One region of the Dorea ammoniilytica genome, then DNA from elsewhere that is predicted to be linked to it. Evidence: riboswitches for the same ligand, from Rfam matches in the RefSeq annotation. Region 1 holds a riboswitch; the other holds the start of a gene.
What was found. Region 1 has a riboswitch for thiamine pyrophosphate ahead of thiW (energy coupling factor transporter S component ThiW). Riboswitches for the same ligand answer to the same signal wherever they lie in the genome.

Region 1 (8,306 bases):
AATTAGAAGACAAAGTACGGGAAATCATCTGTTTTTTACCTTGAAAAACTACCCCGACAAATTTTTTGAAAAAATTTCAAAAAAGTACTTGCTTTTTTTGGAAAGTTACTCTATAATAAATCTTGCGTTCGCGAGGAACGGAAAACGAAATAAGCGCGATTAGCTCAGCTGGCAGAGCACCTGACTCTTAATCAGGGTGTCCAGGGTTCGAACCCCTGATCGCGCATTTAAAAATCACTGTTTTTGCAGACATGGAGCTGCGGGGGCGGTGATTTTTTTGTGCAATAAGCCGCAATGTAGAAATCGTGCTTACACGATTTTCTAAATAGGATAAGGTACTATGAAAAATGAAAGAACATAAGAGGATGATAACATGAATATAGTAAATGAATACGGAATTATCGGAATATACTACATCTGCGTAAATGTCATAGCGTTTATCTTATATGGCCTGGATAAAAAATATGCCAGGGAGGGCAGATGGAGAATCCCAGAGAAGACACTGCTGGGCATTGCGTTGATCGGTGGGGCAGCAGGTGCCTGGATCGGGATGCAGACTTTCAGGCACAAGACAAAGCACATGTCATTCCGGATGCTGGTGCCGTTGTTTGCAGTGGTGCATATGTGGATGATAGTAAGATATACGAATCTGATATAATAGTCACTAAATCATGAAATAGTGCTTGTTATATAAAAACTCGCTCATGAAATAGTGACAAGCATGCGAAAATTCGCTCATAAAATGGTGGTGAAATGAGGAAAATTCGCTCATGAAATTGTAATTAGCAGGAGGATATTTATGAAATCACTTGTTTTAGCAGAGAAACCTTCGGTAGCCCGTGATATTGCGCGGGTGCTGAAATGCAATAAAAATATTCCGGGTGCCATTGAGGGCAGTCAGTATATTGTGACCTGGGCACTGGGACATCTGGTAACACTGGCAGATCCGGAAGAATATGATAAGAAATTTAAAGAATGGAATATGTCGTATCTGCCGATGATGCCGGAAAAATGGGAATTAGTTGTAATTCGTCAGACAGCAAAGCAGTATCGGAATGTGAAGTCCCAGCTGTTCCGAAAGGATGTATCGGAGATTATCATTGCAACGGATGCCGGTCGGGAAGGCGAGCTAGTTGCCAGATGGATCCTGGATAAATCCGGTTGTCACAAGCCGATTAAGAGATTGTGGATATCTTCGGTAACAGACAAGGCGATTCGTGAAGGATTTGAACATCTGAAAGATGGCAGACAGTACAATGCACTGTATCATGCGGCAAAGAGCCGTGCAGAAGCAGACTGGCTGGTGGGAATCAATGCAACCCGTGCACTGACCTGCAAGTATAACGCGCAGTTATCCTGTGGTCGTGTGCAGACCCCGACACTGGCGATGATCGCGCGCAGGGAAGAAGAAATCCGTGCATTTAAGCCGGAAGATTATTATGGCTTACAGTGTATGGCAGGAGGCGTGAAATGGACCTGGCAGAATGCAAAGACCGGAAGCCTCAGGTCATTTAAGAAGGAAGTTATTGATCAGATAGAAAAGAGCATTAAGGGGCAGAAACTGGTCATTACAGATGTGCAGAAGCAGGCAAAGAAGAAGTCGTCTCCGGGTCTTTATGATCTGACGGAACTTCAGAGAGATGCCAATAAGCGGTATGGATTCTCGGCGAAGGAGACGCTTAATATCATGCAGCGTCTGTATGAGCATCATAAGGTATTGACGTATCCAAGAACCGATTCCAGATATATCGGTTCGGATATTGTGCCAACCATCAAAGAACGGCTAAAAGCCTGCAATATCGGACCGTATAAAGCATATATTCCAGCACTTTTGAAGGCACCGATCTGTACAAGCAAAGCATTTGTGGATGATAAGAAGGTCAGTGATCACCATGCGATCATTCCGACGGAAGAATACGTACAATTAGATCACATGAGTAATGAAGAACGGAAGATTTACGATCTGGTAGTACGCCGTTTTATCGGTGTACTGTATCCGGCATATGAGTATGAACAGACGACGATGAAAGCTACTGTGCAAATATCTGCGAAGCCATCTGTGGCTACCGCGGTATTTGGGGCGAAAGGGCAGGTTGTATTGAAAGAAGGCTGGAAAGCGGTCTATGACAATATGTCTCTGGATGAGGAAGAAGATGATAAAAGCGGGGATCAGCTGAGATTAGCAGGACAGCAGCTTCCGACACTGAAAAAAGGTCAGGAAGTAGATATTTCCCAAATTATGCGGTCGCAGGGAAAGACGAAGCCACCGGCAAGATTTACCGAGGCAACCCTGCTGAGTGCGATGGAGAATCCGGTCCGTTATATGGAGTCTGATAATGTCAAAGAGCGGAAAACACTGGGCGAAACAGGCGGTCTTGGAACAGTAGCAACCCGAGCAGACATTATCGAAAAGCTATTCCATACGTTTCTGATAGAAAAGAATGGTAATGAGATCCGGATCACATCAAAGGGAAAACAACTGCTAGAATTAGTGCCGGAAGACCTGAAGAAACCGGAACTGACAGCCAGATGGGAAATGCAGTTGTCGGACATTGCCGCTGGAAATGGGAAAGAAAAGACATTTCTTCATGAGATCAAAGATTACACAAAAGACTTGATTCAGGAGATTAAGCAGGCAGATGGAACTTTCCGTCACGATAATCTGACGAACAGCAAATGTCCGCGCTGCGGGAAGAGGATGCTGGCAGTTAAAGGTAAGAATGCGAGGCTTCTGGTGTGCCAGGACAGAGAATGTGGTTATAAAGAGACGGTAGCAAGAACCAGCAATGCGAGATGTCCAAACTGTCATAAAAAGATGGAATTGATCAAGAAAGGCGATGCAGAGACATTTGTGTGCACATGTGGATATAAGGAAAAGCTGGAGGCATTTAAGGCGAGAAGAGCCAAAGAAGGTGCAGGCGTGTCCAAAAAAGATGTGCAGAAGTATCTGAAAAAGCAGAAAGAGGAACCGGTGAACAATGCATTTGCACAGGCACTGGCGGGGATAAAACTGGATGAATAACAGTTGTGTGTATTATTTTGTACCGGCCTCCAACTGTTAGATTTTTGGCCTGACCTGTGGAGAAAGTACAGAAAGAAAAAAAGCACTTTTTTTAGTACAATTTTTTTGCTAGATTGACATTGAATTTAACAATCTTTCCGACTATAATAGGCATTTGGAAATTGAAAATACAAAGGAAAGAGAGGCAATAAGCTATGGCGGCACAAATTGCGGCTGTCCTGATATTCTTGGTAATGTTTTTACTGATTATCATGGACAAGATTGAACGTCATATTATTACTTTGGGATGTGCAGTGGTTACAATGGTTGTTGTATTTGGAATCTGCATGCATAGTATGACAGCATTGACAGAGACATTGAATGTGGCTCAGATATTTACGAGGGGATTTTGGTACACAGCAGGTGAGGCTTCTGAGAGTTCTGCCGGCATCAACTGGGCAACGATCATTTTCGTAGCCGGTATGATGATCATGGTAGAAGGTATGGCAGCAGCGGGATTTTTCAGATGGCTTTGCATGACGATCGCAAAAGCGGTAAAATATAAAGTGATACCGATCTTTATTACATTCATGTTTATGTCTTCGATACTGGCAATGTTCATTGACAGTATTACAGTTATCCTGTTCCTGGCAGCAGTTACATTGGAACTTGCTGATTTGCTGGACTTTGATCCGGTGCCGATGGTTTTGGCAGAGATCTTCTGCGCGAACCTTGGAGGATCAGCAACTATGTGCGGAGATCCGCCGAACATCATTGTCGGAACATCTCTGCAGCTGACATTTGCAGACTTTATTACCAATACTGGTGTACTGGCTGGTATTTCACTGATTCTGGTAGTAATCTATTACTATTTGATTTTCCACAAAGAACTTCGTGTAAAGCGTACTGGAAAAGTAGTAGCAGAATATCCGGATCCGAAGTCAGCGATTACCAATAAGACAAGTTTTGCAATCAGCACAGTCATTTTTCTGTGTGCAGTTGTACTTCTTGTAACACATGCACAGACAGGACTTACGGTAGCGACGATTGGTCTTGGAATTGCAATCGTTACACTGATTACATCCGGTAAAAATATAGTGAAGGTGATTAAAGGCGTAGATTATAAGACGCTGTTATTCTTCATTGGACTTTTTGTCGTAGTAGGTGGTCTGGAGCAGACAAATGTTTTGAAGCTGATCGCCGAATTTATTGGTAGTGTCAGTGGTGGCAACCTGTATGTAATGGTAGCGATTATCATTTGGGTTTCTGCAATTGCAAGTGCATTTGTAGATAATATCCCATTTGCGGCTACAATGGTTCCTGTTATCCAGAGTCTGGCAGCCCTGAATGGTGTGAATATTTCTACACTGGCATGGGGACTTTCCATGGGAACAGATATCGGAGGAAGCGCAACACCAATCGGAGCATCAGCGAATGTAGTAGGTATGTCGGTTATCGCAAAAGAAGGTCACATCGTTGGATGGGGCAAATACTGCAAGAGTGCAGTTCCGGCAACAATTATCGTAATGGTGGTTGCAACAGTAGGAATCTGGCTCAGATATTGTTAATGGAAAGGAATGTGATAGTATGGAACTGAAGAAACAGCTGATTATTTCCATTGGACGTGAGTATGGAAGCGGTGGACATAGGATAGCAGAGGAGCTGGCAAAACGATTTGGACTGACTTTTTATGATTATCATATGCTCGGCGAGATTGCATTGGACAAGAAAGTGGATGTTAAGACACTGGAAAAATTCGATGAGTTGCCGAAGATTCCATTTTTCTCTAGAACGGTAAAAGGCTACAGTAATTCTCCACAGGAAAACATTGCTAATCTGCAGTTTGATTTTCTGAGAAAGAAAGCTGACGAGGGTGAGTCTTTTGTTATCGTGGGACGATGTGCAGAGACGATTCTGAAAGAGAATCCGAACTTGATCAGTTTCTTCGTATTAGGGGATATGCAGGACAAGATTGAACGTACCATGCAGCGTGAAGGTGTATCCAGAGGAGAAGCCGAGGAATTGCTCGCACGTCATGATCGTAAGCGTAAGACGTACCACAATCATTACTGTAAGACCAAATGGGGTGACTCCAGAGGATATGATATCAGTATTAACAGCAGCAGACTGGGACTTGATGGCACAGCTGATATGATGGAAGAATATATTAAGATGAGATTGTCTTTATAAAATAAGATGCTCCCGTTCAGATGAACAGTTATAAACAGTTTCTCTGAAAGGGAGCGTTTTTTATTTTACGGAAAAGAAATAATTGAACAGGGGACTTTTATGATAATTACCTTGAAAATTATCTCGCATAATAGTATAATATAGGATGAATAGAATGATCGTTACGGGGAGCTGGCGTAAAAAGCTGGCTGAGAGGAGAATGCATTTCTCGACCCATAACCTGATTTGGATAATGCCAACGTAGGGACAACAAAGCGAGTAATCAGTGATTTAGGAGATGCCCTTACGGGGTGTCTCTTTTCTTATTTATAGAAGAGAGTTACTCAACTACTATGGCAGGAAAGGAGGATAATCAAGATGAAACAGAATGACACAGTTAAGAAGCTTGCTCTTGCAGGTGTTCTGACAGCGGTTGCTGTAGTCGGAAGCTTTATCAGCTTTCCGATACTTGGAAGTAAATGTGCACCGGTACAGCATATGGTAAATGTGCTGGCAGCAGTTGTACTTGGACCATGGTGGGGAGTCGGCATTGCATTTGCGGCAAGTCTGATCCGTAACCTTCTTGGACTCGGAAGTCTGATGGCATTTCCGGGAAGTATGGTTGGAGCTCTGTGCTGTGGACTGGTATATGCAATGTGTAGAAAACTCTGGCTGACCTGCTGTGCTGAGGCGTTTGGAACCGGCGTGCTGGGAGGAATTGCAGCTTATCCGGTTGCAAAGCTTTTGATGGGACTGAATCCAACCGGATTATTTGTCTATATTGTGCCATTTCTTGTTTCTACAGTTGTGGGAAGTATTCTGGCATATGTATTGATCTCTGCATTGGAAAAGGGTGGAGCACTGAACCAGATACGGACTGAAAGGTAATGCATGGCGGCAGATTGGGGGCACCACCTTCTGTCGCGTAAGAAAAATGTTGTGGGCAATAAAGAACCGGGATATCCCGAAGAAGGAGAAAAAAGATGAGAGAATACACAACACAGATGGACGCAGCAAGAAAAGGAATTGTAACACCTGAGATCAAGGCAGTTGCAGAGAAAGAACACATGACGTCCGAGGCGCTGATGAAGCTGGTAGCAGAGGGTAAGGTAGCCATCTGCGCAAACAAGAATCATACTTGTTTAAATCCGGAAGGAGTCGGCAGCATGCTGCGTACAAAGATTAATGTGAATCTGGGCGTATCCAGAGACTGTAAAGATTATGATATTGAGATGCAGAAGGTAATGAGTGCGGTAAATATGGGGGCAGAAGCCATCATGGATCTGTCCAGCCATGGCGATACGCAGCCATTCCGTAGAAAACTGACTCATGAATGTCCGGCAATGATCGGTACTGTTCCGGTATATGACAGCGTCATCCACTATCAAAGAGATCTGGCAACACTGACTGCCAGAGATTTCGTAGATGTAATTCGGATGCATGCCGAAGACGGCGTTGATTTTGTAACGCTGCACTGTGGAATAACAAGAAAGACGATCGAACAGATTAAAAAGCACAAACGTAAAATGAATATCGTAAGCCGTGGCGGAAGTCTCGTATTTGCATGGATGAGCATGACAGGTGAAGAGAATCCGTTCTATGAATATTATGATGAGATTCTGGATATCTGTGAAGAATACGATGTGACGATTTCGCTTGGTGATGCCTGCAGACCAGGATGCCTTGCTGATGCATCCGACGTATGCCAGATTGAAGAGTTAGTACGTCTGGGAGAACTTACCAAACGTGCGTGGGCACATAATGTACAGGTTATGGTAGAAGGACCGGGACATGTACCGCTTGATCAGGTGGCAGCTAATATGAAGATCCAGCAGAGCATCTGCATGGGAGCTCCATTCTATGTACTGGGACCTATCGTAACTGATATTGCACCGGGATATGATCACATTACAAGTGCAATCGGTGGAGCAGTAGCCGCTATGAGCGGAGCTGCATTTCTGTGTTATGTAACACCGGCAGAACATCTGGCACTGCCAAATGTTGATGATGTGAAGCAGGGAATCATTGCTTCCAAGATTGCGGCTCATGCGGCAGATATTGCTAAGGGCGTGCCGGGAGCAAGAGACATTGATGACAAGATGGCTGAAGCAAGACAGAAGCTTGACTGGGAAGCACAGTATGCATGTGCGTTGGATCCGGAGCATGCAAAGGCAATCCGTGACAGCAGAAGTCCGGAAGAGGATCACAGCGATACCTGCAGCATGTGTGGAAAATTCTGCGCAGTACGTAGTATGAACAAAGCACTGGCAGGAGAATATATCGATATTCTGTAAGATAGCTGAACTTAGAAACAGCACCTTTTTCCTTTATATGGGAAGAAAGGTGCTGTTTTTTTACACATTCTTTTTTAAATCCTGCATGTAAAATATCATCATGATATATAGAAAATCCTCTGCACTGTCTAGTGTGATGCCGAATAGTTCTTCTATTTTATTAATTCGATATAATAATGTGTTGCGGTGGATGTGCAATTCACTGGCGGTTTCTTTGGTATTCTTCAGATTAAAGATATAACTTTTTAAAGTTGGAAGAAATTCGGTTGCATTTTCCATGTCATATGCATTCATGTTTTCTAATGATTTTGGCATGTAATTATTAACAGGCATTTGTTCGATACGCGGATATAGTATTGCCGGAAGTATATAATCCTGATACAGGTATAAACGGGCATCGGGATTAAGTATCTGCCCATATTTGATGGCATCTAATGTCTGGATTTTGTAATCTTCTATAAGAAGTAGATTGCTAAAATGCTGACTGATACCAGCCTGTGCATGAAAACGCTTTACGATTTTAGTGAGAGAGGACTGGTATTCATGGAGACTACTGCCCTTTTTGCTCGCCTTATAGTGAAGAATATATAAAACGTTGTCATGTATTAAGATCAATTGATTGGGCAAAAGAGACTGGCAGGATCTGCGAATCATGGAAAGTGCCAGCTTTTCGTCGGAATTTCGTGCAGTGACAGCAGTAAGGATATAAGGAGGCAGGATTTCACAATTCATATCCTGAAACCATTCATTCAGTTGTTTTTCATTTTTAATGTTTCCGCTGAGTAATTCACTGATAAATACTTTTTGGAAATGCGGAATATTACTGGATTCAAACCGGTTGC
Region 2 (22,284 bases), on a different contig from region 1:
TGAAGAATATCTGCAGAGACAGCAGGAAGGATAAAAGGAGATAGCGTAGAACGACTGAGGATAAAGTAATGGGATTACTTTTGTGTATAAAATAAAAGACATGGAATTACTTGACACTTTAATCTGAATATACTATATTAGGAAATGAGTTAGGAATAGCCAACTCATTTCTTTTAATCAACGGTTAGATAAAACTAATCCAAATGTGTCAAAACTAACTTATGGGTTTAAAGAAAAAGAATAATTCATGCAGAATGGGTGACACTAAAAGAACTGAAAAGTGTCTGACAGGCTGAAAGGAGACCTCGGAATGGAAAGATATCTGGTGGAGAACTGTTCTCCAACGCTTGCTTCGCTGAAAACCGGGAATTTATTTTCATATAAATACGATTCGCTGGAAGAAGTAGAATTCTATGTGGAATTCTGGAATCAGTGTATGGCAGAGAAAGGGGTATCCGTATGTATTCTGAAGATCCGAAAGCAGACGGCATTGATCTACGTATTCAGAAAAAACTTTCTTGAGCGTGATATGAAGCGTCCGGGAGTGGCGGAACTTCTGAAAAAATGTGGATACGAAAGTACTGATGCAGACTATGCGCTCAGACATTTGCGAGGACGTCTGGAAAATAATGAGGATTTTCCACACGAAATCGGTCTGTTTCTTGGTTATCCGCTTGGAGATGTGATTGGATTCGTGGAGAATGAAGGACGTAATTCTTTGTGCTGTGGGTGCTGGAAGGTGTATTGCAATGAATGTGAAGCGTTGCAGACGTTTCAGAAATTCAAAAAGTGTACAGAGGTTTATACTCAGCTGTGGAATCAGGGAAAGAGTGTTTTGCAGCTCACGGTAGCTGCTTGACATAAGTTCAAATTTTAAGGAGGATATCATTATGAGCAAAATTGCAGTTGTATATTGGAGTGGAACAGGTAATACAGAGGCTATGGCAAATGCTGTGCTGGAAGGTGTGAAAGAAGCAGGAGCGGAAGGAGAACTTCTGAATTGTGGAGAATTTGATGCGACGAAAGTGGCTGACTATGATGCAATCGCATTTGGATGCCCGGCTATGGGAGATGAAGTGCTGGAAGAAGGCGAATTTGAGCCAATGTTTGAGGGATGCGTGTCAGCACTGAAGGATAAGAAAATCGCACTGTTTGGTTCTTACGGATGGGGAGACGGCGAGTGGATGAGAAACTGGGAAGATGAATGCCGTAATGCAGGAGCTGTACTTGCGTGTGACAGTGTAACATGCAATGATGCACCGGATTCTGATTGTGAATCTGCTTGTAGAACACTTGGGAAACGGTTGGCATAATTGAAGTGAAAAATGTATTCAAAAATATACATTTTTAAATGCGTTGGAGATTGACAAGAGAGTTGATTTGACGTTAGAATGATTGAAGCAGAACAGGGGACTGCGGGAAATATACTTTTAGGAGGAAGTTATGGAACAGGAATGGAATTCATTTGTTGGAGGAGTTTGGCAGAAAGAAATTAATGTCCGTGATTTTATTCAAAAGAATTATACACCATATGAAGGTGATGATTCTTTCCTGGCTGGTCCGACACAGGCTACAAAGGATCTGTGGGATCAGGTAATGGAACTGTCGGCTGAAGAGCGTGCTAAGGGCGGAGTTCTTGACATGGACACTAAGATTATCTCAGGTATTACATCTCATGGACCTGGATATCTGAATAAGGATAAAGAGAAGATCGTAGGTTTTCAGACAGATAAGCCGTTTAAACGTTCACTTCAGCCGTATGGTGGTATCCGTATGGCAGTTAAGGCCTGCGAAGATAATGGTTATCATGTGGATCCACAGATCGTTGATTTTTTCCAGAAACACAGAAAGACTCATAACGATGGAGTGTTTGACGCATATACACCGGAGATGCGTGCATGCCGTTCCAGCCACATTATTACCGGCCTTCCGGATGCTTACGGACGTGGACGAATCATTGGCGATTACAGACGAGTAGCTCTGTACGGAGTGGATCGCCTGATCGAGGATAAGCAGAGACAGAAAGACGGTACCAGAGTGATCATGTATTCTGATGTTACCAGACAGAGAGAAGAGCTTTCAGAGCAGATCAAAGCACTGAAAGAGCTGAAAGAGTTGGGTAATATTTATGGATACGACATTTCAAAGCCGGCTTCTAATGTAAAAGAAGCAATCCAGTGGCTGTATTTCGGTTACCTTGCTGCTGTTAAGGAGCAGAATGGTGCAGCAATGTCACTGGGAAGAACTTCTACATTTATTGATATTTATGCAGAAAGAGACCTGAAGAATGGCACATTCACAGAGGAAGAGATTCAGGAATTTGTTGATCACTTCATTATGAAGCTTCGCCTGGTTAAATTTGCCAGAACACCGGAGTATAATGCACTGTTCTCAGGTGATCCGACATGGGTAACAGAGTCTATCGGTGGTATGGGTATCGATGGTCGTACAATGGTAACTAAGATGTCATTCCGTTACCTGCATACACTGGAGAATCTTGGAACAGCACCGGAGCCGAATATGACCGTACTGTGGTCAACAAGACTGCCGAAGAACTTCAAGAGATTCTGTGCTAAGACATCCATTGCATCATCATCTATCCAGTATGAGAATGATGATCTGATGCGAGTAACACACGGAGACGATTATGCAATTGCTTGTTGTGTATCTTCTATGCGTGTCGGTAAAGAAATGCAGTTCTTTGGCGCTCGTGCGAACCTGGCTAAGTGCCTGCTCTACGCTATCAACGGTGGTGTGGATGAGGTGTCTAAGAAACAGGTTGGACCAAAATACCGCCCGATTACTTCAGAGTATCTGGATTACGATGAGGTTATGGATCGTTTCCAGGATATGATGAAATGGCTGGCACAGGTATATGTTAATGCACTGAATATCATTCACTATATGCATGACAAATACTGCTATGAGCGTATTCAGATGGCACTTCATGATAAGCAGGTAAAACGCTGGTTTGCAACCGGTATCGCAGGTCTTTCAGTTGTTGCCGATTCGCTGTCAGCGATCAAATATGCAAAGGTTAAGACGATCCGCGATGAAAATGGAATCGTTGTTGACTATAAAGTAGAGGGAGATTTCCCGAAATATGGTAACGATGATGACCGTGTAGATGACATCGCTTACACTGTAGTAAAAGAGTTCATGCATTATATTAAGAGTAATCATACTTACCGTGGAAGTATTCCTACAACATCAATCCTTACGATTACATCCAATGTTGTATATGGTAAAAATACAGGATCCACACCAGACGGAAGAAAAGCAGGTGAGGCATTTGCTCCGGGAGCTAACCCGATGCACAAGAGAGACAGCCACGGTGCAGTAGCATCTCTGAGCTCTGTATCTAAGCTTCCATTTAAAGATGCACAGGATGGTATTTCTAATACATTTTCTATCATTCCTGGAGCGCTTGGTAAAGAAGATGCAGTATATATGAGCGATATCAGCCTGGATGACTTGAGTTTCTCTATGGAGCCAGACTGCGCTTGTGAGGAACCGAACCTTACAGATGACAGAGAGGAGGAAATGTAATATGAATATCAGCGAATCACAGATTGATAATTTGGTAAACCTTCTGGATGGCTATGCAGAAAAAGGTGGACACCATCTCAATGTTAATGTATTTACGAGAGAGAAACTCCTGGATGCACAGGCACATCCGGAAAAATATCCGCAGCTTACCGTCAGAGTATCCGGTTATGCAGTAAACTTTAATAAACTGACGAAAGAGCAGCAGGATGAGATCATCGCAAGAACTTTCCATGAGAGCATGTAAGGTTCTGGCGGGGAGAATCAATTGACAGGATATATTCATTCCACAGAGAGCTTCGGGACCGTAGATGGTCCCGGAGTTCGTTTTGTAATATTCTTTCAGGGATGTCCTATGCGTTGTAAGTACTGCCACAATCCGGATACGTGGGAGATCAATGCGGGCACGGAAGTGACCGTAGAAGAACTCTTGGAGCGCTATGAAAGAAATAAAGAATTCTACCGCAAGGGTGGGATTACAGCTACAGGCGGAGAACCGCTGCTGCAGATTGGATTTCTGACGGAGCTTTTTACAGAAGCGAAGAAGCGTGGAATCCATACCTGTCTGGATACATCTGGCATTATGTACAGTAAGGAAAAGCAGGGCGAATTCGAGCGGTTATTCCATGTGACAGATCTGGTGCTGTTGGATATTAAACACAGCGATCCGGCAGGACATGTGGAACTTACCGGAAGAAAGCAGGAAGCGGTACTTCAGTTCATGAAAGCTCTTGAAAGGTCAGAGATACCGGTGGTAATTCGACATGTGGTAGTGCCGGGGATTACTGACGGTGAAAAGGAACTGACAGATACCGGACATCTGATCGGAGGTCTGCGTAATCTGGTGGGATTAGAGATCCTGCCATACCATACGATGGGAATTAATAAGTATAAAAATATGGGCAAAGAATACCCTCTGGAAGGTGTGCCAGAGATGAAACCGGAGCAGGCAAAGAAAGCGCGTATGACCATATTGAGAGCAATACAGGAAGTGAGGAGAAATTTGTAGGAATTTCTCCTTTCTCTTTATGTTATAATAAGATGTCAGGAAAAATACGAGGCAATCCACAGGCATCATAATAAGAAAAGAAAAAGGATGGAATAAGTATGAATACAGAGGCACAATTAAGAGAGCAGTTGAACAGGATTAATCGCAGAAGCTATCCTGCGTATAAAGATCTGAGAGGAAGTTATCAGTTTCCGGGATACATTCTGCATATTGACCATGTGCAGGGAGATCCATTTGCAGCTCCATCTAAAGTGAGTGTTGAAGTTATGCAGAAAATGGCAGAGTTTCCAAAGGCACTTTTTAGTGAACCACATAGGAGAATAGCGTTACAAGATCATCTGATTCGTGAATTTGGAAAGGTAATGAGCGGATATATGTTTCAGGCAAAAGGTTCCGGCAAAAGTGGTCTGATGAGTATATCAAAATGCGGTCAGCAGGTGCTGGAACGAACCGCTTTGACAATGGATGACAGGCGGATTCTGGTGAGATTTGAAGTGGGCTTTCCGGCAAATGGACGTACGATCAATGCGCCGGAACTGGAGAAGATACTTTTTCGTTTTGTCCCGGAATGTGTGAAACGGGCATTATACTATAGTAATATGGATGCGAAGAAGATTCAGGAAATCGTGGAATTGGCAGATGATCAGCAGGCAATCAGGGAACAGCTTCCAGAGCGCGGGCTTGTGGCGTTTGTGGCAAATGGTGCGATGCTCCCACGAGAAAGTGGTGTGTCAGATCGACCAATGCGAGGAGCAGTGCCATTTGAATCGCCGGAATCAATGGAAGTAGAACTTACACTTCCGCATAAAGGTAAAATCAAAGGCATGGGAATTCCCGAAGGGATCACCTTGATCGTTGGCGGTGGCTATCATGGTAAATCTACTCTTTTGAAAGCACTGGAACTTGGAGTATATAATCACATTAAGGGAGACGGAAGAGAATATGTGATTACTGATCACACGGCGATGAAGATACGTGCGGAAGATGGACGGGCTGTGTCTCATGTTAATATATCTCCATTTATTAATAATCTTCCAAATGGAAAAGATACGGTGGATTTCTCGACAGAAGATGCCAGTGGATCAACTTCGCAGGCTGCGAATGTAGTGGAGGCAGTAAATGCAGGCGCAAAAGCATTATTGATTGATGAAGATACTTCTGCAACTAACTTTATGGTGAGAGATGAATTGATGCAGTCAGTGATCGCTAAGGATAAAGAGCCAATCACGCCATTTATCGATCAGGCAAGGAATCTTTATAAAAATCAGGGCGTATCAGTTATTTTGGTTGCCGGAAGTTCCGGGGCGTATTTTCATATCGCAGATAAGGTCATACAGATGGATACATATCGTACATTGGATATTACAGAAAAAGTCAGAGCCATCTGTGAGAGAACACCGGAAAAGGAGGGCGGTGTTCATGAACTGGCGTTGAGTATGCTGGGCAATAATCTCTGGAAACAGAATGACAGAGTTCTTACAGCGTATAAGGTGGAAAAGAAACATGATCAGATTAAGGTGAAACAGTTTGGAAAAGACAGTTTTTCCATCGGTAAAAGTGCAGTAGAATTAAAGTATGTAGAGCAGATCTCAGATGTAGAGCAGACTACAACTTTGAGTTATGTGATGAAATACGTATTGGAACAACTGGAAAAGAACCCGAACACAGAGATTCACGAATTGTTGGAAACCATATGTGACAGGATCAATGAGAAGGGACCTGGAGCAGTGTGTGGCAGAAATGTGCCGGGAAATCTGGCAGAAGTGCGCAGACAGGAAATCTATGCCTGTGTGAATCGATACCGTGGATTCAGAATATAGAACCCATAGGAGCTATGTAGAAAAAAGTTTGAAAAAAGTGTTGACAAAACAGATGCTTTGCTATAAAATAAATTTTGTTGTGAGCGAGATAATTACTCACAACAATGTGTGGGCGTAGCTCAGCTGGATAGAGCGTTTGGCTACGGACCAAAAGGTCGGGAGTTCGAATCTTCTCGCCCACGTACTTGAGCCTGTAGGTGTTTGCCTACAGGTTTTTTTGTGCAATAAGCCGTCGTGCAGAAATCGTGCTTGCACGAATTTCTATAGGACGGCCAATGTTCATCGAGCCGATAGGCGAGATGGCATTGATTGCACGTTTGAGCAGACGATAGGATGCTCAAGTATTGCTTAGAGTTTGCTTGGAAGTGGCTTTGAACGATTGCAGAATAAGAAGGAGGAAGGTAGTATGGAGCAGAAGTTAACAGATATTATGAAACAGGCGTTTCAAAGAGAACAGGAGACGATTCTGGCGACAGGCGAGTGGATGGATCCGGAAGCTTTTGAGCGGCCGGATTTATGCAGTCTGGTGATGTATTAGTATGGGCATCCAGAGGCGGTAAGACTGATGAATTATTTCCGATATTAGACATTTGCCATAAGAAATCTGTGACCGTAATTGGTATTACAGAGAGGCCGGAATCAGAACTTGCCAAAGAGTCAGATATTATACTTCCGATTCGTGTAACGGAAGAGACGGATAAATATAATTGTCAGGGGACATCAAGCTTTGTGGCTGTAACAGCAGTGTTTGGCGCGCTTCAGGCAGCGGTGATTGAAGAGACGGGATATCAGAATGAACAGTTTGCTTTGATTCATCCAGGCGGAGCAGTAGGAAAAAGATTAGCGGAAAAACGGTAAATTCGGGAATAAAAATAAGGTAAAAAAATAGAAACAGCACTATATACATAATAATGTGTATAGTGCTGTTATTTTTTCTCAAAATAAAATAAATGAAAATAGATATTGACATAACAAACAAAACGAGTTAGCATAATAATAAACTTATGTAAAATTAAAAAAGGAGATGGGGAATTGGAAGAAAAAAGGAACTATGAGATTCTGAAATTTGTAATGCATGGTGACAAATGTTATATGAGTACGGATATTGTGAAGGGAAAACCGTTGATCGTATGGCTGAAATATCATGCGCACATTACAAAAGAACAGTTTTATGAATGGGCTCGGCAGATTATTGCTGATCTGGATCACTTTCACAGATGTCGTGGTAATCCTTGCTATCAGTATGTGAATCCATATAGCGTAATCGTTGGGGAGGATAGGAAGGTATATTTGTTGGATCTTGCAAGCAAAGAGCAGGAAGACATGATGCATCTTATGCAGCGGCGCTATGTGAGGGAGAATTTCCTGTCGCCAGAGAACCAGTATTATCAGAAGTCAGAAGAGAAGGAAGATATCTATGGTTTTGGCAAGATGATACAGTATGTTTTATCGTCAGTTGAGCTGGAACCTGAACTCAAATTTCTGGAAAGCGTACGTATTCAGAAGATTATAACCAGATGTCTGGATAAGCAGGGCAAGAAGAGGTATCAGAAATTATCAGATCTTTCAGGACAGTTTTCTTTGTCAGAAAAAAGAAATGGAAGTAAAAAGATAATGTATGTGATGATTGCGTTGGCAGTAATAGGACTGCTGGTCTTGTCAGGAAACAGGATTGTTTCATGCATATCCGGACAGAGCCGCCGACAGGGCGGACAGGATACAAAACTTGCTGATACAGAACGGAAAGAGGACATGAAGGCGCAGGCGTATCAGGAACAGTTTCAGGAGTTAAAGGAACAGTGGGAGACGGAAAGAAAAGAATTGCAGGATGAAAGTAGCAAGCGGGAGCAGGAATTGCTGTATGATCTGGCATTTGTGTATTTCAGTCAGATGAAAGATTATGAAGTGTGCAGCAGATACCTGGAAGAGATGAAAGAGCCGGATGCATTTGCGAAGGATATGGTCAGATTATGCGGGATGATGAGCAGGGCAGACGGAGAAGACGATAATACAGAGAAGCGGACTGAGGATGAAGAAGAGTCGGTGGAAATGTTATTGGAGCGTATGCGTCAGGAAATTCCGGATGAAGAGGATGAAAGGTATGCGGAGTGTATTGAATTCGCAAAAGAGCAGCTGCAGAAGGAGGATGTTGTGGAAAAACAGACATCCGGGGAAGAAAGTTAAGTACGAGGAGGCAGGAGTATGTATATAAAATCTAGCATCGAAGAAATGAAGAACCGAAAGAGAGAACTAGGATGGACGAACCAGAAGCTTGCAGATCAGGCCGGGATACCGGTGGGGACACTGAATAAGATTTTCAGCGGTATGACAAGATATCCAAGAGACAAGACGATGAATGCGCTGATTCAGGCACTGGGTATGGACTATTACACCATGGGAGGTGGTATAGAATTGTCCATGGCAAGAGAACAAGGCGTCTATCAGTCTGGAAAGCCGGAACGAAGAATTCCGAGAAGTGCTTATGACGCACTTCCGGATGAATTGAAGGCAGAATTGATTGATGGAAAACTTTATTACCGCAGGTCTCCGTCTGTGAGACATCAGGAACTTCTGGTAATGCTTGCATCAGAGCTTATGTATTATATGCATAGCCATGGAGGAGGCAGAAAAGTACTGGCAGCTCCGTGTAACGTATGCCTGGAAGGAGATGATTATACGGTTCTGCAGCCAGACATTTTTGTGGCACAGCGTAAGGAAATGCTTCGGGATGGCAAGAACTGTATGGGTGCGCCGGAACTGATCATGGAGATTGTATCAGCAGAAGATTCCAATCATGAGTATGAACTGAAGCGCCACAAATATCAGAGTGCAGGAGTGAACGAATACTGGATCATTGATCCGGCGAAAATGAGGATTGTAGTGTACGCAGAGGAACGGGACGCCCTGCCGGCAATTTATACGTTTGATGAATGTGTAGAATCTGTTTTGTATGAAGGATTTCAGGTGGATTTTTCAAAAATGAAATACTGCTAGAAAATTTGTGATATAGGATTGGCATTAACAGGTTGACTTGCGTGTTATTAGTTTATTATACTCAAAGTAAGATTATGAGAGAAGAGGGCATGTTTATGTTTGGAATCTACTATTATTATCGCAATTTAATTCTTCTTGCAGTTGTACCGGCAATCATTCTTTTGGTAAAAGTATATCAAAAGGACAAAGTTGAAAAAGAGTCTCCCAAGATGTTAGTGACACTGATTATGTGTGGAATATTCTCTGCGTTTCCGGCATTGCTGGTGGAGATGGCAGGGGATTGGGTGTTACAGAGCTTTCTGTCTGAAAACAGTCTGGTCTATCATCTGATTACCTGTATGATAATTGTGGCATATGCAGAAGAGGGTTCAAAATACATAATGTTAAAATTAAGAACCTGGAAATCAATAGAGTTTAACTGCCTGTATGATGGAATGTTGTATGCTGTGTACATTTCTCTTGGCTTTGCAGTGTTGGAGAATATTAGTTATTCCATCGGTTATGGATGGGGGACAGCGTTAATCCGTGCTGTGACAGCTGTTCCGGGACATGCATGCTTTGGCGTGTTTATGGGTGCGTTTTATGGATTTGCAAAGCAATATGAACGCATAGGACGAATAGATCTTTCCAGACGGTATCGAAAGTTTGCTGTTGTAGTGTCGGCATTTATCCATGGCTGCTATGATCTGATTCTTACGGTGGAACTTCCGACGATTGCATTCTATACATATACAATCGCAATGTTTGTGTTGGCATTTCGGTTACTTCGAAAGATGTCAGATATGGATCGGTACATATAGAATGAAAAAGAGTCCTAAAAGGGAGGATGCCGGGTCACCGCTTTCGCGGGCCCGGCACGTATTATGAAAAAGTTTTATCTATGTTAATTTACTTATCGTCTATCTTCTATCTCCTGTTGATGATTATAGTATAGCCGTTATCTGTGAAAAAATAAGGTTTAATAAGTGAAGTATTTTTGAAAGAAAAATGAACAAACTGTGAACAACTGGAGTTATGACGGCATATTTACGACCTTTTCGGACATTTTTTGGTAAAAAAGGCGAATTGGAAAAAGTGATAAAATGGGATATACTATTATGGTATCTATTGAATGAAGTGAAAGGATAGATTTATGAAGTATATTTCATTTGCAATTCCCTGTTATAATTCGCAGGAATACATGGCGCATGCGATTGAGACCATTCTTACCGGCGGGGAAGATGTAGAGATTATTATTGTGAATGATGGATCAAAAGATAATACATCTAAGATTGGACATGAGTATGCAGAAAAGTATCCAGATATTATCCGCGTGATTGACAAAGAGAATGGTGGACATGGTGACGCAGTTAATTATGGACTTGCCAATGCCGAGGGAAAATATTTTAAAGTTGTAGACAGTGATGACTGGGTTAATACAGAATCATTACAGAATATTTTGAATGTACTGAAGAAGATGGAAGAACATGGCGAAGAAGTAGATATGCTTATAGCCAATTATGTATATGAAAAAGAGGGAGTATCGCATAAGAAAGTGATCCATTACCGTAATGTACTGCCTCAGAACCAGATTTTTAAATGGTCAGATGTGGGCAGATTCCACATTGATCAGTATATTTTGATGCATTCGGTTATTTATCGTACTGATATGCTGAAACTGTGTCAGCTTACATTACCGAAGCATACGTTCTATGTGGATAATATCTATGTATATTATCCGCTTCCACATGTACGTAAGATGTATTATATGGATGAGGATTTCTACAGATATTATATTGGACGAGAAGATCAGTCGGTCAATGAAAAGGTCATGATCAAGCGTGTTGACCAGCAGATATTTGTAACCAGAACGATGATCGATATGTACCAGATGCGTCAGATTTCTAATAAAAAACTGCGCGCATATATGGAGAAATATCTGGCAATCATGATGACCGTTTCTTCTATTTTGTGCATTCGCTCCAAAGATCCGGAGAATATGGAGAAGAAGAAGGAGCTCTGGAAATATCTGAGACAGAAGGATAAGAAGACATTTGTGCGTATTCGATATGGCATTCTTGGTCAGAGTATGAATCTTCCGGGCAAGTCCGGACGTAAGATTTCTTCACTGGCATATCTGCTTGCAAGAAAGATTATTGGATTTAATTAAAATATTTGAAGAGTGTGTGTATTTATGGTAAAATACGTGAGGAACCGAATGGGTTAATTAATAAACATTATAATAAAGGAGAAATGATTATGAAAATTTCACCACTTCAGAAGGCAAGATATGAGTATACTCCAAAACTTCCTGGAATGCTCAGAAATGGTATCGCAGAGATCAGCGTAAAAGAAGGAGAAGCAACTCAGAGCGTTGCTGATCAGGAGAAGATCGCAGAGCTTTTCCCTAACACATATGGAAAGCCGGAGATCACATTTATAAAAGGACAGAACACAGCTGCAGATAAGAAGCAGGTTGTAGGTGTTATCCTGTCAGGTGGACAGGCTCCTGGCGGACACAACGTAGTAAGTGGTCTGTATGATGCACTGAAGGCTACTAACAAGGACAATGTCCTTCTTGGATTCAAGGGTGGTCCGAGCGGACTTCTGGAAGATAAATACATTGAGATGACAGACGAGTACATCGATCAGTACAGAAATACTGGTGGATTTGATATCATCGGTTCAGGAAGAACGAAACTTGAGACTCCGGAGCAGTTTGCAGTAGCAGCAGAGGTATGCAAGAAGCACGGAATCACAGCTATCGTTATCATCGGTGGAGACGATTCTAATACAAATGCATGTACACTTGCTGAGTATATGGCAGCTAATAACACAGGTGTTCAGGTAATCGGATGCCCTAAGACAATCGACGGAGACCTTAAGAATGAAGACATCGAGTGCTCATTTGGTTTTGATACAGCAACTAAGACATACAGTGAGTTGATCGGTAACATTGAGAGAGATGCTAATTCAGCTAAGAAATACTGGCATTTCATTAAGGTTATGGGACGTTCAGCTTCTCACGTAGCACTGGAGTGTGCACTTGAGACTCAGCCGAACATCTGCCTGATCGGTGAGGAAGTAGCAGCTAAGAAGATGTCACTGTCTGAGATCGCTGATTATATTGCAGATTCTGTAGAGAAGAGAGCAGCTAACGGAGATAACTTTGGTGTAGCTATTATCCCAGAGGGTATCGTAGAGTTCGTTCCTGAATTTTCTGTACTGATCGCTGAGATCAATGAGCTTCTTGCGGGTGAGAAGACAGAAGAGTTCAATGCACTTCCATCATGGGATGCTAAATATGAATTCATCAAGGCTGGACTTACAAAAGAGTCTATGTCTGTATTTGAGATTCTGCCACAGGGAATCCAGCAGCAGCTGTTCCTTGAGAGAGATCCGCACGGTAACGTACAGGTATCTCTGATTGAGTCTGAGAAGTTATTTGCAGCATTGGTAGCTGACAAGCTTGCTGAGAGAAAAGCAGCAGGAACATACACAGGTAAATTCGCTACACAGCATCACTTCTTCGGATACGAAGGAAGATGTGCATTCCCATCTAACTTCGATGCTGACTACTGCTATTCACTTGGATACAATGCATTCATGCTGATCCAGTATGGCTTCAATGGATATCTTTCTAAGGTATCTAACCTGTCTAAGCCAGCTGAAGAGTGGGTTGCAGGTGGTATGCCGATCACTAAGATGATGAACATGGAAAGAAGAAATGGTAAAGATAAGCCGGTTATCAGAAAAGCACTTACAGAGCTTGATGGAGCTCCATTCAAGTACTTTGAGGCACACAGAGATCAGTGGGCTGTTGAGACTGCATTCTTATTCCCAGGTGCTATCCAGTACTACGGACCAGCTTCTGTATGTGATATCACAACAAGAACACTTGCACTTGAAAAAGGCGAAGAGATCTAATTAGATTTGAATAATGATATATTATTGTAAGGCGCACGGATTGACCGTGCGCCTTATTTTATGCAATAAAGCATCATTAACAGGTTATTCATTTCATAGATATGAGAATAAAAGCGTGAACGTGTGGAGCGAAGTGTGAATAATCAGAAGCTGGAGAATTTATTAAACTTAGCATTAGATGCAGACGAGAATGAAAGAGAACGGTCTGAGATTCTGGATGTGGGCTATGATCCCATTGAAAAAGAGTGGGAGCTGATCGTAAAATATTCCGGAGATATAGATATGATCCGTCCACTGGTTGTGGACATGACAGTGCTTTTGAATGAGTATATGATTGTGACAGTGCGAGAGTCTGTGATTGATCAATTGTCTGCGATTCCACAGGTAGAATATATAGAAAAGCCGAAACGATTATATTTTCAGATCGCAAATGGAAAGAGAGTGTCTTGTATTGATTCAGTACAAGGTTCCCGGTTTGGGTTATCCGGAAAGGGAGTGCTGATCGGTATGATAGATTCCGGGATTGATTATAGTTTGGATGCATTTCTCAAAGCGGATGGAAGCACAAGAATCCGTTACCTGTGGGATCAGACAAATGGAAAAGAATATATTTCGGAAGAAATTAATCAAGCACTAAGCGCAGGAAATTTAGCAGAACGATATCGTATAGTACCAAGCGTTGACAGTTCCGGACACGGAACAGCAGTTGCTGGAATTGCAGCAGAGGTAGCATCGGAGAGTGAACTAATCGTGGTGAAAATGGGACTGCCAAGGCAAGAAGGATTCCCAAGGACAACGGAACTGATGCGAGGTGTAGACTATGTGATTCGGAAAAGTATAGAACTTGGCATGCCTGTGGCAGTGAATATCAGTTTCGGCAATTCATACGGTGCACACAACGGACAGTCGCTGGTTGAGCGTTATCTGGACAGCGTGGCGGGACTGGGACGATGCTGCATCTGTGTGGGAGCAGGCAATGAAGGCGTCGGAGCAGGGCATGCTTCCGGCATAGTAAGAACCGGTGAGGAACAACGGACAGAACTGGCGGTACAGGAAAAAGAAGCAGGATTAAATGTACAGATCTGGAAGAATTACACGGATGAAATGAGCATTACGCTTGTGAATCCGTCAGGTGTACAGATCGGACCATTGCAGGAAGTGCTTGGACCACAGCGATTTCGTGTAGGACAGACAGAACTGTTTTTATACTATGGCATGCCAGCTCCTTACAGCACAAGACAGGAAATCTTTATTGATTTTCTGGCAGTAAACGATTATATTGCTTCTGGGCTGTGGCAGATCATTCTGACTGGCAATCGAGTGGTAGATGGAAGATATGACCTTTGGCTTCCGGGAGGTAGTGTGCTAAATAGTGGAACCGGATTTATCAGGCCAAGTGCACAGGCAACCATGACCATACCGGCAACGGCAAGTCGGGTGATCACCATTGGTGCATATGATGCAAGAACATTTACCTATGCGGATTTCTCCGGACGTGGTCCGGCGGACGAAAACACCTTTTGGGAAACTGCAAAGCCAGATCTTGTGGCACCGGGAGTAGCAGTGAGAAGTATAGAGGCAGGCGGCGGATATGGAGAGTATACTGGTACTTCGTTTGCAGTGCCTTTCGCAACAGGAAGCGCAGCACTACTGATGGAATGGGGAATCATAAAAGAAAATGATCCCTATCTGTATGGGGAGAAAGTAAAGGCATATCTTAGAAGAGGGGCGAGAGAGCTGCCGGGATTTGCAGAATATCCCAATAATCAGGTGGGGTATGGGAGATTGTGTTTGGAGAGAAGCCTGCCAGATTAAAATATTGTATTTATAGGAAAGGAACGGCACAGAAGCTGAAAGAGAAGATTTTTACATATTTTACATAGATTTAACCTAAATCTGCAAAGATAATCATATTTCTCTGATAATGTTTACTTGATAAAGAAAGAGGAAACACATAGGAAATGAGGAGAATGTGATGAATGAAGTATGTAAGGTAGTATTTGGACTGGCTGGCGGTCTGGCACTGTTTTTGTATGGGATGAACAGTATGAGTGATGCGCTGCAGAAGGCTGCCGGAGAGAAAATGAAGAAGATTTTGGAGTTCCTGACTAAGAATCCGATTATGGGAGTGCTGGCAGGAGCGCTGGTTACAGCGGTGCTGCAGAGCAGTTCTGCAACTACAGTTATGGTGATTGGCTTTGTCAGCGCCGGACTGATGAGTTTGCCACAGGCAATTTCTGTTATTTTTGGTGCCAATATTGGTACAACAATGACTGCGCAGCTTATGGCATTTAAGATTACAGACTATATATATCCGATTATTTTTGTTGGCTTTATGCTTTACTTTGCTTCTAAGAAAGAAAAGGTAAAGAATGTTGGTCTGGTTATTTTTTCTTTTGGTCTGTTGTTTGAAGGCATTGAGATCATGGGAAGTGTTATGAAGCCGCTTGCAAACAGCCCGATTTTTGTGGAACTTATGGCGAAAGTATCAGATATTCCAGTGCTTGGTGTTCTGCTTGGTGCAGTGATGACGTTGGTTGTACAGAGCAGTTCAGCTACGATTGCGGTGCTGCAGAATTTTGCGTCACAGCCTGGACCGGATGGAGTAACCAGTGTGATTGGTCTGGCAGGAGCAATTCCAATCCTGTTTGGTGATAACATTGGTACAACGATCACAGCATTGTTAGCATCCATCGGACAGTCTAAGAATGCCAAGAGAACTGCGCTTGCACACAGTATTTTTAATATTACAGGAAGCATAGTATTTCTGTTCCTGATTCCGGTGCTGGCGAAGTTTGTACAGTTCATTTCGCCAAAAGGACCGGAAGTGGAGGTGATATCCAGACAGATTGCCAATGCACATACCACATTTAATGTAGTTTGTACATTAGTATGGCTTCCGTTGATTCCGGTGATGGTGAAGATTGTAACAACGATCGTACGCGGAGATGATACGAAGAAAGTACATTCTTACGAACCACAGTATCTGGATGATAAGATGATTAATCAGCCGATTCCGGCAATGTATATGGTTTCTAATGAGATCAACCGTATTGCAACATCTACAGAAAAGATGTTGAAGATTTTGAAAGAAATCGTATCAGGAGATAATAAGGAAGAAATAAAATCGTTATTTAAAAAACATCACGATGCAGTCAAGACGTTGCAGGATGCAATCGTGACGTACATCTCAAAGCTGTTTACTGGTGGTGCACTGACGGAAGTGCAGGCAGAGCGGGTTGCAGGATATCTTGCGATTGCCAATAACATCGATCGTATTGCAGACCGATGTGGAGATGTGGTAGATATTTATGAGCGTATCGGTACATCAGAGAAGATTTTGTCAGATCAGGCAAAAGAAGAACTGGCACAGTGTGTGACTATTGCAGAAGAATTGTTTGAACAGGCAATTACAGCGGTGGCAACAGACAATGTGGATCAGGCTGAACAGGTGATTCAGGATAAGAAGCGTATGCGCAAGGCACAGAAGAAGAGCACCAAGAAGCATCTGGAACGTCTGCAGGAGAAGCAGTGTGATCCGGAGCTTACCAGAGCATATTCAGGTATCCTGCTGAATCTTGACCGTGTGGCAGATAACTGTACCGGTATTGCAGAAGAAGCATTGGATCGTGTGACTTATGTGAGATTTGATACAGAAGAAAATGCACAGCAGAATGCAATAGCAGCAAATGCATAAACAATTGACATTTCGGATGCGACTCCATATAATAGTTACTGGAGTTCATAAGTAATGAATGAAGACAGGGGAGCTTGTGAGACAGGCTGAGAGGAAACAGGAGTTTCGACCCTTTGACCTGATGCGGATAATGCCGCCGTAGGAATCAATATGTGATTTTTTTCGGAGACACCTGCATGGGGGTCTCCTTTTTGTGCAGTAAATTGTTGTGCTAAAATCGTGCTTGCACAAATTTCTATAATCATTTAATGAAAGAAGGAAAATGTATGGTAGGAAAATACCTGGAACAAGTCAGAACGAAAGCACCGCTGATCCACAATATTACTAATTACGTTACGGTTAATGATGTGGCGAATGTGCTTCTGGCATGTGGCGGAAGCCCGATCATGTCTGACGAACCGGCGGATATTATTGATATTACTTCTATATGTAATGGGTTGAATATTAATATTGGTACGCTGAATGTGAGAACGATTGAGGCAATGTATGCTGCCGGTGAGAAATCGAATGAATTGAACCATGCAGTGCTGCTTGACCCAGTGGGTGCCGGAGCGAGTAAGCTGCGGACCGATACTGCGCTTGGTTTGATTGAAAAGATTCATTTTGATGTGATCCGTGGAAATATTTCAGAGATTAAGACACTGGCACTCGGCAATGGAACAACGAAGGGCGTAGATGCTGATATGGCAGATGCAGTTACAGATGAGAATCTGGATCAGGCAGTAGCATTTGTGAAAGGCTACGCGGCTCAGAGTGGCAGTGTGATTGCAATCACCGGAGCAATCGATCTGATCAGTGACGGCAAGATCTGCTATGTAGTACACAATGGACGTCCGGAAATGGGACGGATCACAGGTACGGGATGCCAGTTGTCCGGCATGATGACTGCATTTCTGGCAGCCAATCCAGATGATATATGTGGTGCGGCAACAGCAGCAGTGTGTACGATGGGTCTTGCAGGTGAGATCGCATATGACTATATGCAGCAGGGAGACGGGAATGCGACATATCGCAACCGGATCATTGATGCTATTTATAATATGACTCCGGAGATGTTGGAGAAAGGAGCAAAATATGAAGTTCGATAGAGAAGATCTGTTGCTTTATGCAGTAACAGACAGCAGATGGCTGAATGGGGAACGCCTGTATGAACAGGTGGAGAAAGCACTGAAAGGCGGGGCAACATTTATTCAGCTTCGTGAAAAAGAACTGGATCAGGAGCATTTCTTTGAGGAAGCAGTAGAGATCAAAGAACTGTGTGCCAGATATCACGTTCCGTTTGTGATCAATGATAATGTAGAGATCGCACTGAAAATGGATGCAGATGGCGTGCATGTGGGACAGGATGATATGGAAGCCGGAGATGTAAGAGCGAAGCTTGGCCCGAATAAGATCATCGGCGTGTCTGCACATACCGTAGAGGAGGCACTTCTTGCAGAAGAGCGCGGAGCCGATTATCTGGGAGTAGGAGCTGTATTCCCGACCGGGTCGAAGACGGATGTAGATGTATTGGACGGAGGGATGATCCGCGAGATCACAGAGGCGGTACATATTCCGGTCATTGCCATTGGCGGGATTGGCAAAGACAATGTAGAAAAACTTGCCGGAAATGGGCTGGACGGTGTGGCTGTGATCAGTGCCATTTTTGCTCAGAAAGATATTACTGAGGCTACGAGGGAATTGAAGGAAGCGGTATTCAGGATGGTGAATGCATGATCCGCGGGGCAATCTTTGACGTAGATGGAACACTTTTGGATTCTATGGGAATCTGGGAAGTGGCAGGTGTCCGGTATCTGGAGAATATTCAGGTAGAACCGGAACCGGGACTGAGTAAGATTCTGTATCCGATGACGATAGAAGAGGGCGTGGCATATACGAAAGAGCATTATAATTTACCACAGTCCGCAGAAGAGATTACACAGGGGCTTCTGATGGTAGTCAGAGACTTCTATTACAAAGAAGTACAGGCAAAAGAAGATGCGATAAAGTTTCTTGAGAAACTATATACGAATAAAATTCCTATGATAATTGCTACGGCGGGTCATAAGGAATATGCAGAGGCAGCATTGAAGCGACTTGGCATGGATCATTATTTTCAGGAAATCCTGACCTGCTCTGAACTTGGCAGGGGTAAGCATGAGCCGGAGATTTATCTGCAGTGTGCATCTGTACTGGGCAGAAAGCCGGAAGAAATAATGGTATTTGAGGATGCCGGATATGCGATTGAGACTGCAAAGAATGCAGGTTTTATTACGGTTGGTATCCGGGATATGAGCAATGGAGATGACTGGAAGCAGATCCGGGAAACGGCAGATTATGTGTTGGAAGACTGGTCTGAGGCAGGAAAACTGCCGCTATAAGACGATATAGTTACGGGAGTAATCCGACGGCTGATTGGGGGCACCACCTTCAGTCGTCCCGCAGTAAGCGGAAAAATTAATGCATAGATAGATACAGAAGAAAGGAAGAATGAGGTATGAGAACAGCATTAACAATCGCTGGAAGTGATTCCAGTGGAGGCGCCGGAATTCAGGCAGATATTAAGACAATGATCAGCAATGGCGTATACGCTATGAGTGCGATCACAGCTCTGACTGCACAGAATACAACCGGAGTCACAGGTATTATGGAAGTAACGCCAGAATTTCTGGAAGATCAGATGGATAATATATTTACCGATATTTATCCGAATGCAGTGAAGATTGGTATGGTATCTTCGGATGCATTGATCAATAAGATTGCAGATAAGCTGGAAGAATATAAAGCAAAGAACATCGTAGTAGATCCGGTTATGGTAGCTACCAGTGGAGCAAAACTGATCTGTGATGAAGCAGTTGATGCATTGAAAAAGCGTTTGCTTCCGATCGCAACCGTGTTGACTCCGAATATTCCGGAGGCAGAAGTGTTGTCTGGTATGGAGATCCATACAGAAGAAGACATGATCAAGGCAGCAGAGAAGATTGGAACAGAATATCACTGTGCAGTACTCTGCAAAGGAGGACATCAGTTAAACGATGCCAATGACCTGCTGTGGAGAGACGGCGAATATAAATGGTTCTACGGAGAGCGTATTGATAATCCGAATACGCATGGAACCGGCTGTACACTGTCCAGCGCGATTGCATCGAATCTGGCAAAAGGATATGATCTGGATACTTCAGTTGAGCGTGCAAAGAAATACATTTCCGGTGCGCTGGCAGCAATGCTTGATCTGGGTAAAGGCAGTGGTCCGATGAATCACGGATTTGCAATTAAAAATGAATATACTGAATGCGCAAAGGAGGAAGCCTAAGATGAAGGAAAAGAGAACCTCAATCTTTGAGAATGGTCTGATCTGGTTTGGCGCAGGCGTATCGCTGGCAGAGATCCTTACCGGTACAGCATTTGCACCGCTTGGATTCCAGAAAGGTATTCTGGCAATCATTATCGGTCACATTATCGGATGTACCATGTTATTCCTGGCAGGTGTGATCGGCGGTAAGACCAGAAGAAGTGCAATGGAAACGGTTAAAATGAGTTTTGGACAGAACGGCGGAGTATTCTTTTCTTTTTTAAATGTCCTTCAGCTGGTTGGCTGGACGGCGATCATGATCTATGATGGTGCGTTGGCAGCAGATGGCGTATTGAATACCGGAAGATGGGTGTGGTGTCTGGTAATCGGAGCATTGATCATTGTGTGGATTCTGGTAGGGATTACCAATCTTGGCAAGATCAATACCATTGCAATGGCAGCTTTGTTTATCCTGACACTGGTACTTTGCAAGGTAATCTTCTTCAGTGGAGCGGCAGGAAATGTGGATACAAGTGAGGCAATGTCCTTTGGCGCAGCTGTAGAGCTGGCGGTAGCGATGCCGTTATCATGGCTTCCGCTGAGCAGTGACTATACAAGAGAAGCAGAGGAGCCGGTGAAAGCAACAGCAGTCAGTGCTGTTGTTTATGGTATCATCAGCTGCTGGATGTACGTGATCGGTATGGGTGCGGCGATTTACACCGGAGAGTATGATATTGCTCAGATCATGGTGAAAGCAGGACTTGGAATCGCAGGACTGTTGATCATTGTATTTTCAACAGTAACTACTACATTCCTGGATGCGTATTCCGCAGGCATTTCTGCTGAATCTGTATTTTCCAAACTGAATGGAAAATATGCAGCCGTAGCAGTGACCGTGATCGGTACTGTTGGGGCGATCGTATATCCGATGGATAATATTACGGATTTCCTGTATCTGATCGGTTCTGTGTTTGCACCGATGATCGCAATCCAGATCGCAGACTTCTTTATCCTGAAACGTGCAGACAGTCTGTCAGATGCGATTGATGTGACAAACATTGTGATCTGGATTGTAGGATTTGTATTATATCGATACTTAATGGGTGTGGATATTCCGGTAGGAAATACACTTCCGGATATGGCGGTGACCATTGTGATCTGTGTCATTATCCGGAAATGCATGGGAAGCAAGAAAGCTTAATCGGCATCCAGCGCTTCCTGCATGTCATCTGGGAGAGGAGCGGTGAAAGACATTATTTCTCCAGTGATCGGATGACAAAATGAAAGTTTATGAGAATGAAGAGCCTGACGACCAATGTGGCGCATGTCCGGATTGTAGAGATAATCTCCGATCAGTGGATATCCCAGATGCTTCATATGAATGCGGATCTGGTGTGTGCGTCCGGTCTCAAGCTTCAATGCGACCAGACTGTAATGTCTGGTCGTTTTTACAACATGATAATGGGTGATAGCGGTTTCGCCGTTATCCCAGTCCACCATACGCTCGATGATGGTGCCGGGTTTTCTGCCGAGTGGGGCAGAGATGGTGCCAGCTTCGGGCGTTACGTGTCCAGAGGCAATGGCAAGGTATTCCCTGTGGACTTCCCTGCGTCCGGTCATCGAAGAGAGAATTCCGGCACTGACCAGATGCTTTGCCACGACAGTAAGTCCGGAGGTATCCCGATCCAGTCTGTTACAGCACCGGAAGATAAATGGCTTGTCCTGCTCTTGGTAGTACCACGCCAGTGCATTGGCCATTGTATTATAGTAATTATTCAGGGAAGGATGGATTGGCATGCCGGCCGGTTTGTTCAGGACAATGATATCCTCGTCTTCATAGACAATATTTAAAGGTAATTCTACCGGTGGGATTTTGTCAGAGCATTTGGTCTCACTGATGCGGACACTTAAACAGTCCCCTTCGGCAAGTTCCTGCCGCATATAATAATGGACGCCGTTCACCAGAATGCTTTCTGGCATATGCTTAATGGAAGAGATATTCTGGGAAGAATATCCCTTACGTTTCAAAAACTGTTCCACG

Region 2: another riboswitch for thiamine pyrophosphate. It lies ahead of thiM (hydroxyethylthiazole kinase); the one in region 1 lies ahead of thiW (energy coupling factor transporter S component ThiW).

What each region holds. Positions count from the first base shown of each region.
Region 1 is NZ_JAOQJV010000012.1:72,372-80,677, forward strand. It holds tRNA gene OCV65_RS09640 (tRNA-Lys) at 154-226, shown strand; gene OCV65_RS09645 (DUF1294 domain-containing protein) at 374-658, shown strand; gene OCV65_RS09650 (DNA topoisomerase III) at 800-3,022, shown strand; gene OCV65_RS09655 (ArsB/NhaD family transporter) at 3,217-4,569, shown strand; gene OCV65_RS09660 (cytidylate kinase-like family protein) at 4,589-5,191, shown strand; TPP riboswitch at 5,346-5,455, shown strand; gene thiW (energy coupling factor transporter S component ThiW) at 5,549-6,058, shown strand; gene thiC (phosphomethylpyrimidine synthase ThiC) at 6,154-7,464, shown strand; partial or broken gene OCV65_RS09675 (PucR family transcriptional regulator) at 7,525-8,306, opposite strand, start outside.
Region 2 is NZ_JAOQJV010000004.1:166,622-188,905, reverse strand. It holds gene OCV65_RS05440 (FadR/GntR family transcriptional regulator) at 1-34, shown strand, start outside; gene OCV65_RS05435 (DUF3793 family protein) at 311-859, shown strand; gene OCV65_RS05430 (flavodoxin) at 891-1,313, shown strand; gene pflB (formate C-acetyltransferase) at 1,444-3,549, shown strand; gene grcA3 (autonomous glycyl radical cofactor GrcA3) at 3,551-3,793, shown strand; gene pflA (pyruvate formate-lyase-activating protein) at 3,815-4,555, shown strand; gene OCV65_RS05410 (ABC-ATPase domain-containing protein) at 4,654-6,375, shown strand; tRNA gene OCV65_RS05405 (tRNA-Arg) at 6,484-6,557, shown strand; gene OCV65_RS05400 (hypothetical protein) at 6,782-6,913, shown strand; gene OCV65_RS05395 (SIS domain-containing protein) at 6,892-7,233, shown strand; gene OCV65_RS05390 (protein kinase family protein) at 7,408-8,559, shown strand; gene OCV65_RS05385 (Uma2 family endonuclease) at 8,578-9,369, shown strand; gene OCV65_RS05380 (PrsW family intramembrane metalloprotease) at 9,465-10,169, shown strand; gene OCV65_RS05375 (glycosyltransferase family 2 protein) at 10,502-11,518, shown strand; gene OCV65_RS05370 (diphosphate--fructose-6-phosphate 1-phosphotransferase) at 11,608-13,275, shown strand; gene OCV65_RS05365 (S8 family peptidase) at 13,411-15,090, shown strand; gene OCV65_RS05360 (Na/Pi cotransporter family protein) at 15,251-16,972, shown strand; TPP riboswitch at 17,029-17,134, shown strand; gene thiM (hydroxyethylthiazole kinase) at 17,239-18,060, shown strand; gene thiE (thiamine phosphate synthase) at 18,047-18,688, shown strand; gene OCV65_RS05345 (HAD family hydrolase) at 18,685-19,332, shown strand; gene thiD (bifunctional hydroxymethylpyrimidine kinase/phosphomethylpyrimidine kinase) at 19,449-20,264, shown strand; gene cytX (putative hydroxymethylpyrimidine transporter CytX) at 20,266-21,444, shown strand; gene OCV65_RS05330 (RluA family pseudouridine synthase) at 21,441-22,284, opposite strand, start outside.